Regions from separate parts of the Brevibacillus sp. FW301-21C12A genome, predicted to be linked through region 1. Evidence: riboswitches for the same ligand, from Rfam matches in the RefSeq annotation. Region 1 holds a riboswitch; each other region holds the start of a gene.
The links. A riboswitch is a leader RNA that binds a small molecule or an ion and turns the genes downstream of it on or off. The one in region 1 is predicted to bind S-adenosylmethionine.
Positions count from the first base shown of each region.

Region 2: linked by a shared signal. The riboswitch ahead of metK (methionine adenosyltransferase) and the one ahead of AC3WQH_RS22520 (sugar ABC transporter substrate-binding protein) in region 1 are both predicted to bind S-adenosylmethionine.
Region 3: linked by a shared signal. The riboswitch ahead of AC3WQH_RS09765 (MetQ/NlpA family ABC transporter substrate-binding protein) and the one ahead of AC3WQH_RS22520 (sugar ABC transporter substrate-binding protein) in region 1 are both predicted to bind S-adenosylmethionine.

Region 1 is NZ_JBYTBG010000052.1:22,043-27,748, forward strand. Features, by position in the region: gene AC3WQH_RS22515 (sugar ABC transporter ATP-binding protein) at 1-1,441, opposite strand, end outside; gene AC3WQH_RS22520 (sugar ABC transporter substrate-binding protein) at 1,519-2,541, opposite strand; SAM riboswitch class I at 2,659-2,779, opposite strand; gene AC3WQH_RS22525 (ATP-binding protein) at 2,982-4,238, shown strand; gene AC3WQH_RS22530 (GNAT family N-acetyltransferase) at 4,242-4,883, opposite strand; gene AC3WQH_RS22535 (DUF421 domain-containing protein) at 5,038-5,706, opposite strand, start outside.
Region 2 is NZ_JBYTBG010000046.1:15,077-20,782, reverse strand. Features, by position in the region: gene AC3WQH_RS21420 (S8 family peptidase) at 1-690, shown strand, start outside; SAM riboswitch class I at 895-995, shown strand; gene metK (methionine adenosyltransferase) at 1,128-2,339, shown strand; gene AC3WQH_RS21410 (polysaccharide deacetylase family protein) at 2,484-3,500, shown strand; gene AC3WQH_RS21405 (sensor histidine kinase) at 3,497-4,639, shown strand; gene AC3WQH_RS21400 (response regulator) at 4,674-5,381, shown strand; gene AC3WQH_RS21395 (hypothetical protein) at 5,449-5,706, shown strand, end outside.
Region 3 is NZ_JBYTBG010000011.1:91,497-97,202, reverse strand. Features, by position in the region: gene AC3WQH_RS09790 (ABC transporter ATP-binding protein) at 1-220, opposite strand, end outside; gene AC3WQH_RS09785 (YxcD family protein) at 428-727, opposite strand; gene AC3WQH_RS09780 (hypothetical protein) at 715-1,155, opposite strand; gene AC3WQH_RS09775 (methionine ABC transporter permease) at 1,311-1,973, opposite strand; gene AC3WQH_RS09770 (methionine ABC transporter ATP-binding protein) at 1,952-3,010, opposite strand; gene AC3WQH_RS09765 (MetQ/NlpA family ABC transporter substrate-binding protein) at 3,051-3,884, opposite strand; SAM riboswitch class I at 4,007-4,109, opposite strand; gene AC3WQH_RS09760 (hypothetical protein) at 4,329-4,679, shown strand; gene AC3WQH_RS09755 (ABC transporter substrate-binding protein) at 5,001-5,706, shown strand, end outside.

The DNA.
Region 1 (5,706 bases):
CCCGGCTCAGCTCCCGGACGATTTTCCCTTCGAACATGACCAGAATCCGGTCCGCGATGCCCAGCACCTCCGCAAACTCGCAGGAAAAGTACAAAACGCCCTTGCGCTGCTCCGCCAGCTTTCCGATCAGGCGGTAAATATCGCTTTTCGCGCCGATGTCCACGCCTTTGGTCGGTTCGTCAAACATGAAAATTTGCGCATCCGTATCGAGCCATTTGCCGATTGCGACCTTTTGCTGGTTCCCCCCGCTGAGGTGGCCGACGAGCTGGCCGATGTCCGCTGTCTTCACACCCAGCCGCTGCACCAGCTCCCGCGCTTGCCCCGCCTCGACTCCCCTGCGGACAAACCCGAGGCGCGACCATTTCCACAAAGTCGAGACAGACAAATTGTTTTTCACCGACTCCTCGACAAAAATGCCTTCTTTTCGCCGCTCCTCCGGGACGAGGACGATCCCTGCATCCACGGCTTCCTTTGGCGAGCGCAGGCGTACCGCCTTGCCTTTCAGCCTGATCTCGCCAGCTTCGGCCGCATCCGCTCCGAACAGCAGCCGGGCCAGCTCCGTCTTCCCTGCCCCGACAAGTCCTACGACGCCTACGATCTCGCCCTCGCGAACGCTCACATCCGCACCGCGCACCTTGCCGCCAGCCACTCCGGCCGCTTCCAGGATCACTTCGCCAATCGGCAGCTCCACTTTCGGGAACTCTTCCTCGAAGCTTTTGCCCAGCATGTTCCCGATGACTTCATCCATCGTAGTAGCGGCCGTCTCGCTCGTGGCAATCAGTTGACCGTCGCGCATGACCGTGATCCGGTCGCAGATTTCGAAAATTTCCGGCAGCCGATGGGAAATGTAGATGATCCCGACGCCTGCTTTTTTCAACTGGTCGATAATGAGAAACAGCCGCTCGCTCTCCTTCGTGCTCAACGGGGCTGTCGGTTCGTCAAAAATGACGTACTTCGCTTTTTGCACGGTCGCGCGGGCAATCAAGATCAGTTGCTTTTCGGACAGCGTACATTCCTCGACGAGCATGCGCACAGGGATGGAAAAGCCGAAGCTTTGCAAAATGCTCTCCGCTTCCTTGTGCAGCCCTTGCCAGTTCATGAGTCCCTTGCTGCTTTTGGACACGATCTGGTCGAGCAAAATGTTTTCCGTCACGCTCAAATACGGGATCAGCGCCGTATCGACTTCCTGGTAGACGCACTGGATGCCCAACGCTTTCGCATCCTGCGGCGATTGGATCGAGACGTCCTTGCCGTCAATCGCGATGCTGCCGCCATCCGGCTGATACGCGCCTGTAAGAATTTTCATCAGCGTGCTTTTTCCCGCTCCGTTCGCTCCGAGCAGCGCGTGCACCTCGCCAGCCTTGACTTCAAAATCGACGGAGCGCAACGCAGGCACGCCGGAAAACTGCTTCACAATCCCTTTCATCTGCAAGCTGGACACTTTTCGCCCCCCCTAAATAAACAAGATTCCCGTTGACAAAAGCAACGGGAATAGCCAAACCAACCAGCTCTATTTGCTTACTTGCCCCACTCTTGTACGTATTGGGACAGATCGCCCATCGTTACTTTTTTATCCTTTGGCAAGTCTTCCTGTTTGACCAGCACCGGATTCAGCTTCACGCTGTCTGGCACTTGCTCGCCTTTCATTTTTTGGAAAACGGTCTGCGCGTGAATGCGTCCGATATTCGACGGATCTACCGCTGCTGTCGCGACCCAAGGAGAGTTTGGCTCCTGGATCAGTTGCAAGTCTTCGTCGCTCAGGTCGATGCCGTACACCTTGATCTCGGTGCGTCCTGCTTGCTGGATCGCACGGGTTGCCCCTTTGGCAAATTCATCCCACGATGCCCATACGGCTGTAATGTCGCCTTTGTTCGGATACTTTTTCAAAATCGCTTCCATCTGCGCTTGCGTATCCAGCGCGGTGTTGTTCGTTGCCGAGCCAAACGCGGCGATTTCCTTGATATCCGGGTATTTTTTCAGGAATGCTTCATACGTTACCTGGCGCTTTTCCATCGGCGCAAAGCCCGCTACCCAAATTTTCACGATGTTGCCTTTGCCGCCCGTATCGGCAGCCAGCTTTTCCAGGCTCAACTCGGCCAGCTTGTTGTCATCTTGCTCGACGACAGGGACGCCCGGCAGCTTGATATCGGTGTCGAACAGCACGACCGGGATCTTTTTGTCGACCGCTTTTTGCGTGCCTTGCTGCAGCGCTTCCGCCGTACCGTGGTCAATCAGGATGCCGTCAAAATTTTGGTTCACCGCAGCGTCGAGGTTGGAGGCCATTTTCGACAAATCGGTATCTGCGTTGAATACGGTCAGCTCGCCGCCGTTTTTCTCGACTTCCTGCTTCACGCCGTTAATGTATTGGGCAGAAAACGTGCCGACGTTTTGGCGCATAATCAAGGCAATGCGCTTCGCCTTCTCGCCGCCGGAAGCGCCGCTTCCCGCCTGATTTTGGGTGTCCGCTCCCCCGCCGCAAGCGGTCAAGGCCAGCGACGCAGCCAGTACGATTGATGTGACAAGACCCAGTCTCTTTTTCATCGAAAAATCCCCCTTTTTCTTTCTTCCTGCTGAGCTTCAAGCTGAGGAGGCTACGCCCTTCCAATAGGAAAAGCCTCTTTCAACAGATGAAAGAGGCTTGATCGACAAGATTCGCGCCTCTTATCTGTCAGGTATCGCTACCTGTTGGAGTTAGCACCTTGGCTCGCAAGACGGTGATCTTGCCAGCTAGGTTGCCGGGCATCATAGGGCCATTCCCTCAGCCTTCTCTGGATAAGAGTAGTTTTTATTTTCGCAACGTTTGTATTAATATATACAGACTATAATCCTTGTTTTACCCATCTGTCAACTGGGTTTTTGAAGCTTTTGTCCTCCAAAATAATCCCAACTCGATGTCCAAATTTTGGAGGAATTATGTAAGGTCTTGTCGAAACCTTGTAGATTGAAGCAAAAGCCATGCAAATTTGCGATGGGGATGTCTAATGAGTCTACTAAAAGAACTAATCTTGCAAATGTTTTTTGCCTTGACACCGTTTGTTTTGTTCAACATCTATTACCGCGACCGGATGCGTAACTATAGCCGTTGCTTTATTCTCGTAACCAGCTCTGTCTGCATGTTTCTGGCGATGACCTTCGCTTCGAGCGTCAACGAAGGAATCATTTTCGACATCAGGCACGTCATCGTCTTTTTCGCTCTGATCTACGGCGGAGTACGAATCGCCTTGATCGTGCTGATCGAATCAGCGCTGTACCGCTTTTATCTGGGCGGCGAAGGCACCTGGGTCGCCATGCTCGTAATGGCCGCCACGTTTGCAATCTCCCTCCTGATATATCAACGCTACAAAGCCAGTTATCGGAAAACACTGTTTACTCTTTTGACGGGTGCGCTTTTTTCCCTGATAGATTTGGGGTTGACCTATCTCAATTTTCCCACCTATGTATCCCATCAGCTTCCCTATCATGTGCTTGTGATTCCCGTTCAAAATTTTGTCGGCATCTGGCTGTTGATGTCGTTATTTAGCAAATGCGTATCAGACAAGGAATTGTTCATTCGCCATGCCCAAAACGAAAAAATCGAGACGATGAGCCACGTCGCCGCTTCACTGGCGCACGAGGTGCGAAACCCGCTCACGGCCGTCAAAGGATTTTTGCGCCTGATCCAGGAGGACCCGGGAAACATTGCGAAAACCGATCAGTACATTCGCATCAGCATGGACGAGATTCAGCGCACGGAAGCGATTTTGACGGAGTACCTGGCGCTGTCCAAGCCGCTCAAGGAGCGCACCGAGCTGATCGACGTATGCGAGCAGCTCCATGTCGTCCGCGAGGTCATGCTGCCGTTTGCCAACATGAACAACGTCGAGTTGGAGCTGCAAGCTTATGAAAAGCCCGTCACGATCATGGCCAATCCCGACGAGTTCAAGCAGGTGCTGGTCAACTTTATCAAAAACGCCATCGAGGCATGCGCGGAGACGGCCAAAGGGAAAGTCTCCCTGTCGTTGTTCATCGAAAAAAACAACGCCCTGCTCGTCATCAAGGACAACGGCATCGGGATGGACGAGGGCCAGATCAGACGACTTGGCACGATCTATTTTTCTACCAAAACGAGCGGGACCGGACTCGGCCTGACTTATTCCTATCACGTCATTCACACGTTTGGCGGTTCTGTGAGCGTGTCGAGCAAGCCGAAGGTCGGCACCAAGTTCACGATTACGTTTCCGTACCATCAGCCGCAGTAGCAGCTAGGCGAGTGGCCTGGTCATGAAAACCTGCTCGGCCAGCGTGGAAAAGCCCGCACTTTGCAAAATTCGGGTGGTTGCCTCATTTGCGACGGGCAAATTGACGGTGAGGCGATGAAGCTCCTGGTCCAGCGGAGCAAACACATGGGCCAGTGCGCTTGCGACAATCGCCTCCCGGTCTGCTCGTCCGGGACTGGCTTCACACTGAAACAGCAAGGCAGTCGTTTGCCTTCCCTGTTCATCAAAAATCCGCCTGTACAGCGCGTAGCCGCCCGCCTGCACGTTCTCGCGAATGGCGACCAGCGCCGCAAGCTCCACGCCCTGCTCGCGGTAAATCTGCAACGTCGCTTCGATCAACGCTTGCCCGACTCCGCTGCGCCTGTGCTTCGGCGCCACCCCTGTCCCTCCGTTCCAGCCGATTTTTCGCCCGCCTCTGTTCCATATCCCGTTCAGCACGATTCCGGCCGGCTCGCCATTTACAAACGCAACCAGCGAATGCGCGGGCGAAAGTTCCTCCTTCCCCATTTTCCAGATAAGCGTGTCCGGCGTTTTGGACTGGTCGAAAAAATAGCCGGAAAACCCTCTGTTGTACGCCAAAACGGCCTCCGCCACCGAACATTGCTCCATCGCCTTGAAAACAAGCATGGTCATTCCTCCCTGATTGAGATGACAACCACACTTATCCTCTAAAATGATTTTTAATTGATAAAATATTTTTAATAAATGAAATCGGCAAAATACACGCTTCCTTGAATGATAGCCTGGCGCGCCTGTACGCTGCATGCTGTCTGCCTTCCTCTCAATGCTGAACGGGCGGAACCCGCTGCGGATTGTCCGGATGTTTCTCAAAAAACAGCAAGTCGTTTTGCCGATTCAATGTGGCGAGAAAAACCTGCTCGATGGCGACGCCGCTTTTTTTCAGCTCCTGCAAAAGCCAGCCTTCGTCCCGTTCGCGGTACTTCAGCGCCTCTTTACATATTTTCCCTTCGACGATCACAGGCAGGGAGAGGCCCGTCGAGGCAGTCCGGATTTGCAGGTCTTGTCTCGTCACTGGCTGCTGCGCAGATTTTTTCAGGACAGTCAGTCGGCCATTGGCCTCGATGATCGCCATCTCAATCTCCGACAGGTCAAAAATGTCTTTTTCCCGCAGCATTTGCAGTACGTTATCGAGCGAATAGCGTATCTTTTTCAGTTGAGGGACGAGAAACTCTCCGTTGTAAAAAACGACCGTTGGCTCAAACGTGACCATTTTGCCGAAGCGCCTGGACACAATCGACCACTGGGACACGACGCGTTGCAGCACCCCGAGCGCCACAATCGCTACCGCAATGGGAATGTGGTGGACATTCGGCTCGGCAATATCGGCCCCGGTCACGGAGCCTAGCGTGATGATAATCATGAAATCAAAGACAGGCAGCTCGCCAATCGAACGCTTTCCCATGAACAGCGTCACGATCAACAGCAGCGG
Region 2 (5,706 bases), on a different contig from region 1:
TCGACAAACGAAGTGGCTGAGCTGTCCGATCGGGGCAGCGAGATTTTCAGCCTGCGGTTGCCAAAAGGCAAGTATTACGTGCGCCTGAACAGCGGCATTCCGTTCAAGTACGATGCGTACAAATTGACAGTTACGCAGCAGCCCCTCGTCTCGGGGTATCGGGATATTTCCGACCATTGGGCGCGCACAGAGATCGCCAGGCTGAGCTCCAAAGGAATTGTCCAAGGCTTCGGCGATGCGACGTTCAAGCCTAACGAGGCAGTAACTCGTGCGCAGTTTGCCACAATGCTGCTGCAGGCGATGCGCGCAACCGGCTCGAAGGTAGCCAGCGCGTATTCCGGACGGGAAGTGTTTTCTGATTTGCCAAAAAAGCACTGGGCGTACAACACCCTTGGAGTGGCTTATCAGCTCGGAGTCTTGAAGGGGTATCCAAACAGTCAGATCAAGCCTGACCAAGCTGTTTCGCGGGCGGAAATGGCCGCGATGATCGCCAGGGCGAAGGGCGTGGCTCTGAACAGCAGCAGCGCACCGAGCTATCGCGATGTTCCGGCCGGCCATTGGGCAGCACCGGCGATCGGCGCTTTGACGGCAAGAAACTGGCTAAACGGATACGGTTCGCTCTTCAAGCCACAGGGCAGCGCTACGCGGGCCGAGGTTGTTGTATTAATCGCCAAATCGTATCAAGTGTAAGAAAAAATTTTCCGCTTTGCGTTCGACAGACGCATGGCATGGCTATATCGTCCTTGTGAAAACGCGGCTTCGATCACCTCAGACGCTTCCCGCAGGCGATTCCAACAGCGTTTTGTACAGGGCGATTTCGGCCAAAGAGGTGCTCTGGCAAAAGTCTATTGACACCACCTCAAAAAACAATTATTCTATAATCCGTAATGGATACTCTTATCCAGAGCAGGCGGAGGGACTGGCCCTATGAAGCCCGGCAACCGTCTGGAGCGGTGCTAACCAGCAGGACGGAAATCTGTTCTGGCCGATAAGAGGATGAAGGAAGCTAAAAGCGCTCAAACCTTTTCCTCCAAAAGATGGAAAAGGTTTTTTATTTGCGTTTACGTCGATAAAATCCTGACTCGGCTACCAAACTATTTGTATGAGGTCAAAGGAGGTATTTTCTCATGGCTTTGCAAAAAGGTCGTCGTCTGTTCACATCTGAGTCTGTAACCGAAGGACATCCGGATAAAATTTGTGACCAAATTTCCGACTCCATCCTGGACGCCATTTTGGCCAAGGATCCAAACGCTCGCGTAGCTTGCGAAACTTCCGTAACTACCGGGCTGGTTCTCGTAGCCGGTGAAATCACCACCAACACGTACGTGGACATCCAAAAGCTGGTGCGCGAAACGATCCGTGAGATCGGTTATGATCGTGCGAAGTTCGGCTTTGACGCTGACACTTGCGGCGTAATCACTGCGATCGGCGAGCAATCCGCTGACATCGCTCTCGGCGTAGACCAGGCTTTGGAAGCGCGCGAAGGCAAAATGACCGACGCTGAGATCGAAGCGATCGGTGCAGGTGACCAAGGTCTGATGTTCGGCTTTGCTTGCAACGAAACACCTGAGCTGATGCCGCTGCCGATCAGCATGTCTCACAAGCTGGCTCGCCGCTTGACTGAAGTTCGCAAAAACGGCACACTCGCCTACCTGCGTCCTGACGGCAAAACGCAAGTAACGGTTGAGTACGATGGGGACAAGCCAGTTCGCATCGACACCATCGTGATTTCGACTCAACACGCTCCTGAGACTACCTTGGAGCAAATCAAGCAAGACCTCATCGAGCAAGTTATCAAACCAGTTGTTCCGGCTGAGCTGCTGGACGCTGATACCAAATACTTCATCAACCCGACTGGCCGCTTCGTAATCGGCGGACCTCAAGGGGACGCTGGTCTGACTGGCCGCAAAATCATCGTAGACACTTACGGTGGCTACGCTCGTCACGGCGGCGGCGCGTTCTCCGGTAAAGATCCGACAAAAGTAGACCGCTCCGGCGCTTACGCTGCTCGTTACGTAGCGAAAAACATTGTGGCTGCTGGCCTGGCTGACAAATGCGAAGTGCAAGTGGCTTACGCAATCGGTGTAGCGCAGCCTGTATCCATCGCTGTTGATACTTTTGGTACAGGAACCGTTTCCGAAGAAGATCTGGTGAAACTGGTGCGCAAACACTTCGACCTGCGTCCGGCTGGCATCATCAAGCAGCTCGACCTGCGTCGCCCTATCTACAAACAAACAGCGGCTTATGGCCACTTTGGACGCAATGACCTGAAGGTTCCTTGGGAGCAAACAGACAAAGCAGAAGTTCTGAAGCAAGAAGCTGCGCAACTGGCAAAATAAGAACGACAAAGAAAGAGCCTGGTAAAGCTACTGGGCTCTTTTTTTATTACGGGGAAAATTTTCCAGTTATTGGTGGGCTTTAAGCGAAGGGGAAATGTAGGACTGTGTCGAATCTCCTAGTGAGGAAGTAGAGGAGGGGTTTCTTTGCCGAACAAAAGGCTCTTCCTGACCGTATTTGTTATTTCTTTATTGCTGGTTATGTCTGCATTGGGGATTGGTGAATTTTACCAATCAAAAAAGAATGCCCAAAAAGTGCAACCTTTTCCCCAAGTAGATACGTCTATAAGCATAAGCGAGGCGGAAATTGCTGAGCCAAACGTCACGCAGAACGAAAAAGCAACGGTAAAGCCGAAAAAGTGGTATAACAATCAGGTAGTCGTCCTGACGTATCACCATGTCACGGATGCATCAGGCCAGCGCTACGTCATTTCGCCTGAGCAATTTGCAAAACATATGTCGTTTTTGCACGAAAACGACTTGCAGCCGATCTCGTTGGATGAGTTTTTGCATTTTGTGGATACAGGGAGCTTGCCGACCGAAAATGCTGTCCTGATTACCTTTGACGACGGCTATGAGAGTTATTACACGAAGGCTTTTCCCACCTTACGTACATACGGCTACCCGTCAGTGAACTTCGTGATCGCAGGGCGCTTGCGAGATGTAGCCGATCGAAAACGGGAGAACATGACGACGCCACTTACGCGTCAACAAGTCATGGAAATGCTTCACTCTGGGCTGGCTGATATCGGTTCGCATACGTACAGCCTGCACGAAGAGGAAGCGCGGAATGAATGGGGAGAGATGGGGCCAGAGACGGCTCCCGTCTATTTGCAGGATTTACAACGACTGGAAAATGAGAAAGAATACAGGGATCGGCTCTACGTTGATTTCAGTATGTCTCGTGCAGGCTTGAACAAATGGATGGGCCGGGAGATAAAAACGATTTCATTGCCTTTTGGCTACACGAATCCCATCGTACTGGAGACAGCGCGACAGGCAGGCTACGGATATGTCTTTACTTCTACACCCGGTTTTGTCAAAAGGGGAGTAGATCCGTTCGCCATTCCACGAAATGATGTGGGCCTGCGAGATGTAGATGAGGTCAAACTCCATCAGTTGTTCACGAAAGCGAAAAAAGAGTTCGAAGGAGAGCAATCATGAACAAAGTGATCGACATCAGCGTGCTGGATGGGGTGATTAAGAGAACCATTGAAACTGTGGAAACGAGTAAAACCCAAATTTTTGATATAGCCGAAAGTGCCAGACAGCAAGGCAACTCGTTGAAGTTTGACTTGCACGAGCTTCGGCAGGAGATCTCGAAGGTCATCCAAAAGGTCGATGCGCTGGAGCTGGCCTATCGAAAGTCGCGCAACAGGCTCGTTCAGGTAAGCCGCAACTTCCACATGTACACGGAAGACGACATTCGCATCGCCTACGAGGAAGCGAGCCGGATACAGGTGGAGCTGTCCATCTACCGCGAGCGGGAAAACAACCTGAAGCGCCGTCGCAACGACCTGGAGCGACAGTTGCGAACGCTGGAGGAAACGATCGACCGCGCCGAGAAGCTCGTTTCCCAGATGAGTGTCGTGCTCGGCTACTTGACTGGCGACCTGAGCAAGATCGGAGAAGCGCTGGAATCGGCCAAACAGACTCAATTGATGGGGCTGAAGATCATCCAGGCCCAGGAAGAGGAGCGCAAGCGTGTCGCACGCGAGATTCACGACGGACCGGCCCAATCGATGGCAAACGTCGTGCTGCGCTCTGAAATCGTGGAGCGGATGCTGAAAAACGAGCGCATTCTGGAAGCGCAAATGGAGCTTCACGAGCTGAAGGAAATGGTTCGCCTGAGTCTGGCTGACGTAAGACGGATTATTTTTGACCTTCGCCCAATGGCTCTTGATGACCTCGGACTGGTGCCCACTCTGCAAAAATATATCCAGACGTGCGAAGAACGTATCCGTGCTTCCATTGATCTGGTAGTATTTGGTGTGGAGCCACCGCTGCGCAGCTCTGTCAAAGCTGCGATTTTCCGCCTCGTTCAAGAATGCTTGAACAACGTGGAAAAGCACGCTGGAGCTTCTTCGGTACAAGTGAAGCTGGAGTTTCTGCAGGAGTCGCTAAGTCTCGTCGTCAAAGACGATGGAGTCGGATTCGATCTGGAAAAGCGCATGGCAAACGGCAACTCCTTTGGGCTTTTGGGAATGCGTGAGCGCGTGCAACTGCTGGAAGGCAGTGTGGATCTGCAATCAACTCCTGGCGAAGGAACAAAGGTAATTTTCCAAATACCGTTAAAAATATGAACCGATACAGATTATGTACACAGGGGGATGAAACATGGATAAAAGACAGCAAGAGCTCCGCATCGTGATTGTGGACGACCACCAATTGTTCCGCGAGGGCGTTAAGCGTATTTTGGAAATGGAAGAGGACTTCAAGGTCGTCGGCGAAGGGGCGGACGGCGGAGAGGCTGCTCTGCTTGCGGAGGAGCACAAACCAGACGTTCTGCTGATGGATATCAACATGCCGAACATCAATGGCGTCTCTGCTGCGGAAAATGTCATTTCCGTGAGTCCCTCCACGCGAGTTATCATGCTCTCGATCCACGACGACGAGGGCTATGTATATCGCACGCTGCGTTCCGGCGCGTCCGGCTACCTGCTGAAAGAGATGGGCACCAGCGATCTGGTGGATGCCGTACGCGTGGTAGCCAGCGGCGGCGCTTACATACACCCGAAGGTGACGGGCAAGCTGATCGAGGAATTCCGTCGCCTGAGCGAAAATGAGGGTACGGCCGAGCGCAGCTTCTCTGTTGATGAATCGCAAACGATCGATCCAAAAGTGATCGAATCGCTGACCCGCCGCGAGCGGGAAGTGCTGCAGTTGATGGCGGAAGGAAAAAGCAACCGGGCTATCGGAGAATTTTTGTTCATCAGCGAAAAGACAGTGAAAAACCACGTCAGCAGCATTTTGCAAAAGCTGAATGTCCAGGACCGCACACAGGCGGTTGTCATTTCGATTAAAAACGGCTGGGTGAAGCTGTAAGGCGAGGCTGCGCGCCCGGTTGGCACCCTGTTCAAGCCATTCGGCATACCTTTGTATAGGAGGGGGTATGACCGTGATGGAAGAACTGGTTGTATGGCTATTGGCGGCTTTTGGCTGCTCCTCACTGCTGGTGATGGTAGCTGAGCGATGGACCAGTCGGATGAACAGCATGACCGAACTCCCGCAAGAGCACTACCGTTTGTTGGTACACAATTCGGAGCAGGTGCTGGAGCGTGCCGTAAGAAAGCTTTTGTTTCGCTCATACTGGAGTGGCAAGCCTGTCCGGATTACCTTGATAGAAGAAGGGTCTACGGACGATACGCCC
Region 3 (5,706 bases), on a different contig from region 1:
CTTTGGTCGACTGTTGATGGATAGACTTCCCGTCCAGAAACACCTGTCCGCCTGACGGCTTCATGATCCGGGCCAATGTTTTGAGGATAGTCGATTTGCCCGAGCCGTTTGCGCCGACCAGCGCGGTGATTTTGCCGGAAGGGATGCTGATATTCAGGTCTTTGACAATGGAAAGCTCGCCGTAACCGATGTCCAGCTTTTGCGTGTATAAGCGTTCCACAATAGGCCAACTCCTTTATAGGAAAGTATGTACATGTATGAGTAAAAGCAGACAATGATAATCATTTTCATTAAAGTATATAACGGAATGCAGGCAATTTCAATACTTGATCGCTTGATCGCGTGCAATCGAGGCATGAGAAAAGCCAACCTGCTCTCTAGTGTGAGCAAATTGGCTTGGGAATAACAAGCTTATGAAAATAGGCGACTAGCTTTGGTACGTGATGTGGGCGATGATGCCTTCCTCGTCATCCAGTACCAGCTCGATACCCGCAGAGTACGGGTTGCGTTGCATTTGCGTCTCCAGATAGAAGCGGATGGCTTCGATCAGGTTGATCTCGACGAACACCTGCTTGCGACCGTTGGCGTAAACTTCAGCGGAAAAGCCGTAGTCTTCGTCCCACATCAGCTCAACTTCTACGTCTTGCGGCTGAACTTGCTTTTTGCTCGCCACATGCAGGCAGATGGCGTTGATGAGCATTTGCTCCGAAAATGTTATCTTTTCCATGCGTTCAGTTCCTGTTTCTTCGCGCGTTGCGTTTTGAAGTAGACGAAGATTTTGCGGATCAGGACGATCACAGCCACAATCGCCAGCATGTTAATCAGGAAGCCGAAGATTGCGCCCAAAGCTCCCATGTCGCCAAACAGGCTACCGAACAGCAATCCAGCCAGTCCACCGACGAGAAGGCCTTTCATGAAGCCGCCGCTGCTTTTGGTCGGAGCAGCAGTTGCCGGTGTATTGGTTGTCGTGCTTTTATTGGTAGAGGCATTTACATTCGAATCGGCTTTGGTTGGAGTTTGCGTGTTCGTTGGAGCTGTATTGGAATTGAACGACTTTTTGCCAGACTTGTAGCCTTTTGCATCGGCGTGATCTGTGAATCCGCCAGGAGCGAGTACGAGCATAACGGCGACCAACAGCATGATGAGTTTTTTCATGTGATTTGAGTAGCCCCTCTCTATTCATTGAGTTACATATAAGTGTACATGAATATTTGGAGCTTTTCCACCAAACATTCGGTGAACATTGCTGGATGGAAGAAGAAAACAAAACGAAAGCCCCTGACGTGCAGCAGCAGCCAAGGGCTTTCTCGCTATGCGCTTTTTTTCAGTTTGCGAGCCGCCCAGTTGCCGAGCGACTGGATCAGTTGCACCAAAACGACGAGGATGATGACGGTAATTATCATGACCTCGATATCCCATTGCTGGTAGCCGTAGCGCAGCGCCAGATCGCCCAGCCCGCCCGCTCCGACGGCTCCGGCCATCGCGGTCGCGCCGATCAGGCCGATGGTGGCAATCGTCAGGCAGAGCACGATGCCCGGTCTTGCCTCGCGCAGCATGATGCGAAAAATAATTTGTCGGCGCGAGGCTCCCATGGCCTGGTACGCCTCGATGACGCCGCGGTCCACGTCGTGCAGCGCCGTCTCCATCAAGCGGGAAATATAAGGAGCCGTGTAGACGATCAACGGCACGATGGCGCCCTCGATGCCGATGGAGGTACCGACGATCAGCTCGGTGAACGGGATGATCGCGACCATCAGGATGATAAAAGGCAGCGAGCGCACGATGTTGATGATCGTATTGAGTGCGTGGTAGATGAATTTGTTCGGAAACAGATGGTTGCCCTGGGTAACGACGAGAAGAATCCCCAGCGGAATGCCGATGAGCGTCGCAATGAACAGCGCGATGCCCACCATGATGACAGTTTCCTGCAAGGACTGTCCGAAGACAGGAATCATTTCAGTAAGGCGGTCCATGAGTGCGTGCCCTCCTCTCGTTCGACGATGTCCACTCTGTAAACCGATTCGCGCAGAAAAGCAATGCCGTCCTCAATCGCCCGTTCCTCCCCGGAGATATGCAGCAGCAGAATGCCCAGCGCCGTTCCTTTAATGGAAGTAATCGAGCCGTACAGCAAGTTGGTGCTGACCGGAAAACGCGCGGACAGCGTGCCGAGCACCGGATCGAGCGCGGCATCCCCGCGAAAAGCTACGCGAAGTATTTTCGAGACAGGCCCGGACGGCTTGATTTTGGCCAAAATTTCACCCGGCACTTCATCGTCAAAAATCGTCTTGATGAAATTGCGCGTCGTCTGCTGCTGCGGATTGCTGAAAATATCAAGCACAGTCCCTTGCTCGATGATGACGCCGTTTTCCATGATCGCGACCTGGTCGCATATTTTTTTGATAACCTGCATTTCGTGGGTAATCAGCACGATTGTCAGATTGAACTTGCGGTTAATGTCGAGCAAAAGCTCCAAGATCGATTCGGTCGTCTGCGGGTCGAGAGCAGATGTCGCTTCGTCGCACAGCAAAATTTCCGGATCGGTGGCGAGTGCCCGGGCAATGCCTACCCGTTGCTTTTGCCCGCCGGACAGTTGGGAAGGATAGGCGTTTGCCTTGTCCGCCAGACCGACGAGGCGCAGCAAGTCTTCTACCTTGCGCTTGATAACGTCCTTTGGCACTCGGTTCATCCGCAATATTTCCGCCACGTTGTCAAAGACGTTGTAGGAGGAAAGCAGATTGAAGTGCTGAAAAATAATGCCGATCTTTTTGCGCGCCTGGCGCAGTTCTTTTTCCTTCAGCTCAAGCAGATTTTGCCCGTTGACGACTACGGAGCCGCTCGTCGGCTTTTCCAACAGGTTGATCGTGCGGAGCAGGGTACTTTTCCCCGCTCCGCTAAAGCCGATCACGCCGTAGATTTGCCCTTTTTCCACGTTCAGAGATACGCCCTTCAAGGCTTCGACCTGCCTGGCTCCTACCTTGTACGTTTTATGAATATCAGTTAGCTGTATCATCACGAGTGTCTCCTTGTTGTCGGTTGTTCCCGGCATGTTTTTACCAGGACGGCAGCACGGCTCCTTCAAAGTGTTCGTCGATAAACTTCTTCACTTCTTCCGAGCGGTAGATGTCCACGAGCTTTTTGTAGGTCGGGTTGTCTTTGTCTGCTTCTCTGACGGCGATGATGTTGACGTAAGGAGAATCAGACGTTTCCGAGAAGATCGCGTCTTTTTTCGGCGAATAGCCTGCTTCCATGGCGAAGTTGGTGTTGATCGAAGCGACTTCCACGTTGCCGAGCGAGCGAGCCAAAAACGCTGCCTCCAGCTCCTTGAATTGCAGTTTTTTCGGATTTTCCACGATGTCCAGCGGAGTCGCGTTGTCTTTCACGCCGTCTTTGAGCTTGATAAGTCCGGCAGCCTGGTAGAGCAACAGAGCGCGGGCGCGGTTCGTCGGGTCGTTTTGGATGCCGACCACGCCGCCTTCCGGGATGTCCTCTACTTTTTTATGCTTGGTGGAGTAGAGCCCCATCGGGAAGGTTACGCCTTTGCCGATCTCGACGATTTTGGTTTTGTGGTCCTGATTGAACTTGGCCAGGAACGGGATGGTCTGGAAGCTGTTCATATCGAGATTGCCTTTATCGAGAGCCTGGTTCGGTTGCACATAGTCGTTGAACACGACCAGCTCCACGTCGATTCCTTGGCCTTTGGCGACTTCTTTTACTTTGTTGAAAATTTCTTCGTGAGGGCCGCCTGTCACGCCGACCTTGATTTTGGTTTGCTGTTCAGCAGCAGCTCCACCGTTTGCGGGAGCCGCTTCCTGTTTGCCGCCGCACGCCGTAACGAGAGAAGCAGCTAGCAGAAGCGAAGTGAGAAATAAGCCTGTTTTTTTCATGAAAATTCCCCTTTTCTTTGGTGTTTGTATATCTTGAAAATAGTAACCGGGAAAACAAAAAGCCTCTTCCGCTAAGAAGAGGCTTGTAACTGCGCATGCAACATTCACAGTGGTCAATGCCTCTCTTATCTGTCGGAATTGATTTCCGCTGGATTTGGCACCATATCGGTGGGATAGGTTGCCGAGGTGTCATAGGGCCAGTCCCTCGACCTCTCTTTATAAGAGAAGTGGCTTATGAAATTCGGTCAAAGCAAATTGCCTACAATTCATATTAGGTTAGTTGGATTATAGCTTGCCGATTTCGACCTGTCAATTGTTTTTCCGAACGAATTTTTGACTGAAAAATGTAAAAATGATCTAAATACGAATGTTTGCTTGCTCTAGCCAGAAATCATATGTATAATGGGAGCAACGAATCCGATAACAGCTCTCGCGGGTGATGTCATGAGTTTAACAGACACGAATGAAACGAGAAAAAAGCTGTCTGCCATTTATAATGAGATAGCGAAAGAGTTGTTCGGATTTGGAACGACTTTGCTGAGAGTGACCATTGAGAATCAGTTGATTACCTTCCACGCCAAGCATCGCCGTTCACCGCGCTCTGCCGCGCTTGAAGGCGAAGCCCCGGCCCTGAAGCTCGAAGTCGATTTTCGCATGTCTCTTCTTTATAAGAGGAAACTGAAAGAACGGCTGGAAGAAGAGATGGGTCTGAAGCTGGAAGCTGTGCTAAGAGACTATGACGCGCCTACGCAGTGGGCGATCACGAATGTGATTGTGAGCGGCTCGGAAAATTAAATACTTGCCCCATTCGTTCGGATTTTCCCTTTTGATTTATCTCAAGGGAAGACCGTGAAAATGGTGTGAAACGGGTGTCGCTTCTCTTTGTTTACGAAGAAAAGTGCTCTTGTTTAGAATGTATCGTTCTATTCAAGGGTGCTTTTCTTTTTTCTTTTTCAGCTTCTCAACGCTTTGCAAAGGGGGTGGTTGATGAATAAAATCACCGAACGAGGGAAACAGTAGGGGGTTTCACGACACGCAGTATAAAAACGAGAAAACACTTCATTCTATGAGATGGAATCATTCGTCATTTATAAGCCGAACGGGAGGAACATTACGATGAAAAAAATGCTGACAGGAATACTTTCTGCTTCCATGCTGTCTCTGGTGCTTGCAGGCTGCGGCAGCAGCGACAAAACGCAGGAGGGAGCAGCAGGCGAAGCTGCCAAAGGCGAGCCGCAAAAGCTGGTAATCTCTACATGGGGCTTTTCTGAAGACTTTTTCCGCAAAGAAATCTACGAACCATTTGAAAAAGAGCACAACGTGAAAATCGTGCTCGAAATCGGAAACAACGCCGAGCGTCTGAACAAAATCCGCCAAGGCAGTTCCGACGTCGATCTGATCTATCTCTCCGACTACTATGCGCAGCAAGGAATCGACAGCGGCGTATTTGAAAAAATCGACCGCAGTCGCATTCCGAACCTGAACCAGATTTACGATATCGCCAAAGCGCCGCTGGGCGAGGACTACGGTCCAGCCTACACGATCGGACAATTCGGGATTGCCTACAATCCGAAGCTGGTCACAACCGAGATCAAAGATTGGAAAGACCTGTGGAGCCCTGAGTTGGCAGGCAAGCTGACACTGCCGAACATCACGTCCACCACAGGCCCGATGATTCTCGACAGCGCTTCGATGGTAGCAGGTAGCGCAGAGTTTAACGAAGACCAGGCGTTTGCAAAAATGAAAGAAGCGAATAAAGGCGTTGTGAAGTATTACGACAAAACTTCCGAGTACGTGAACATGTTCAGCCAGGAAGAAATCG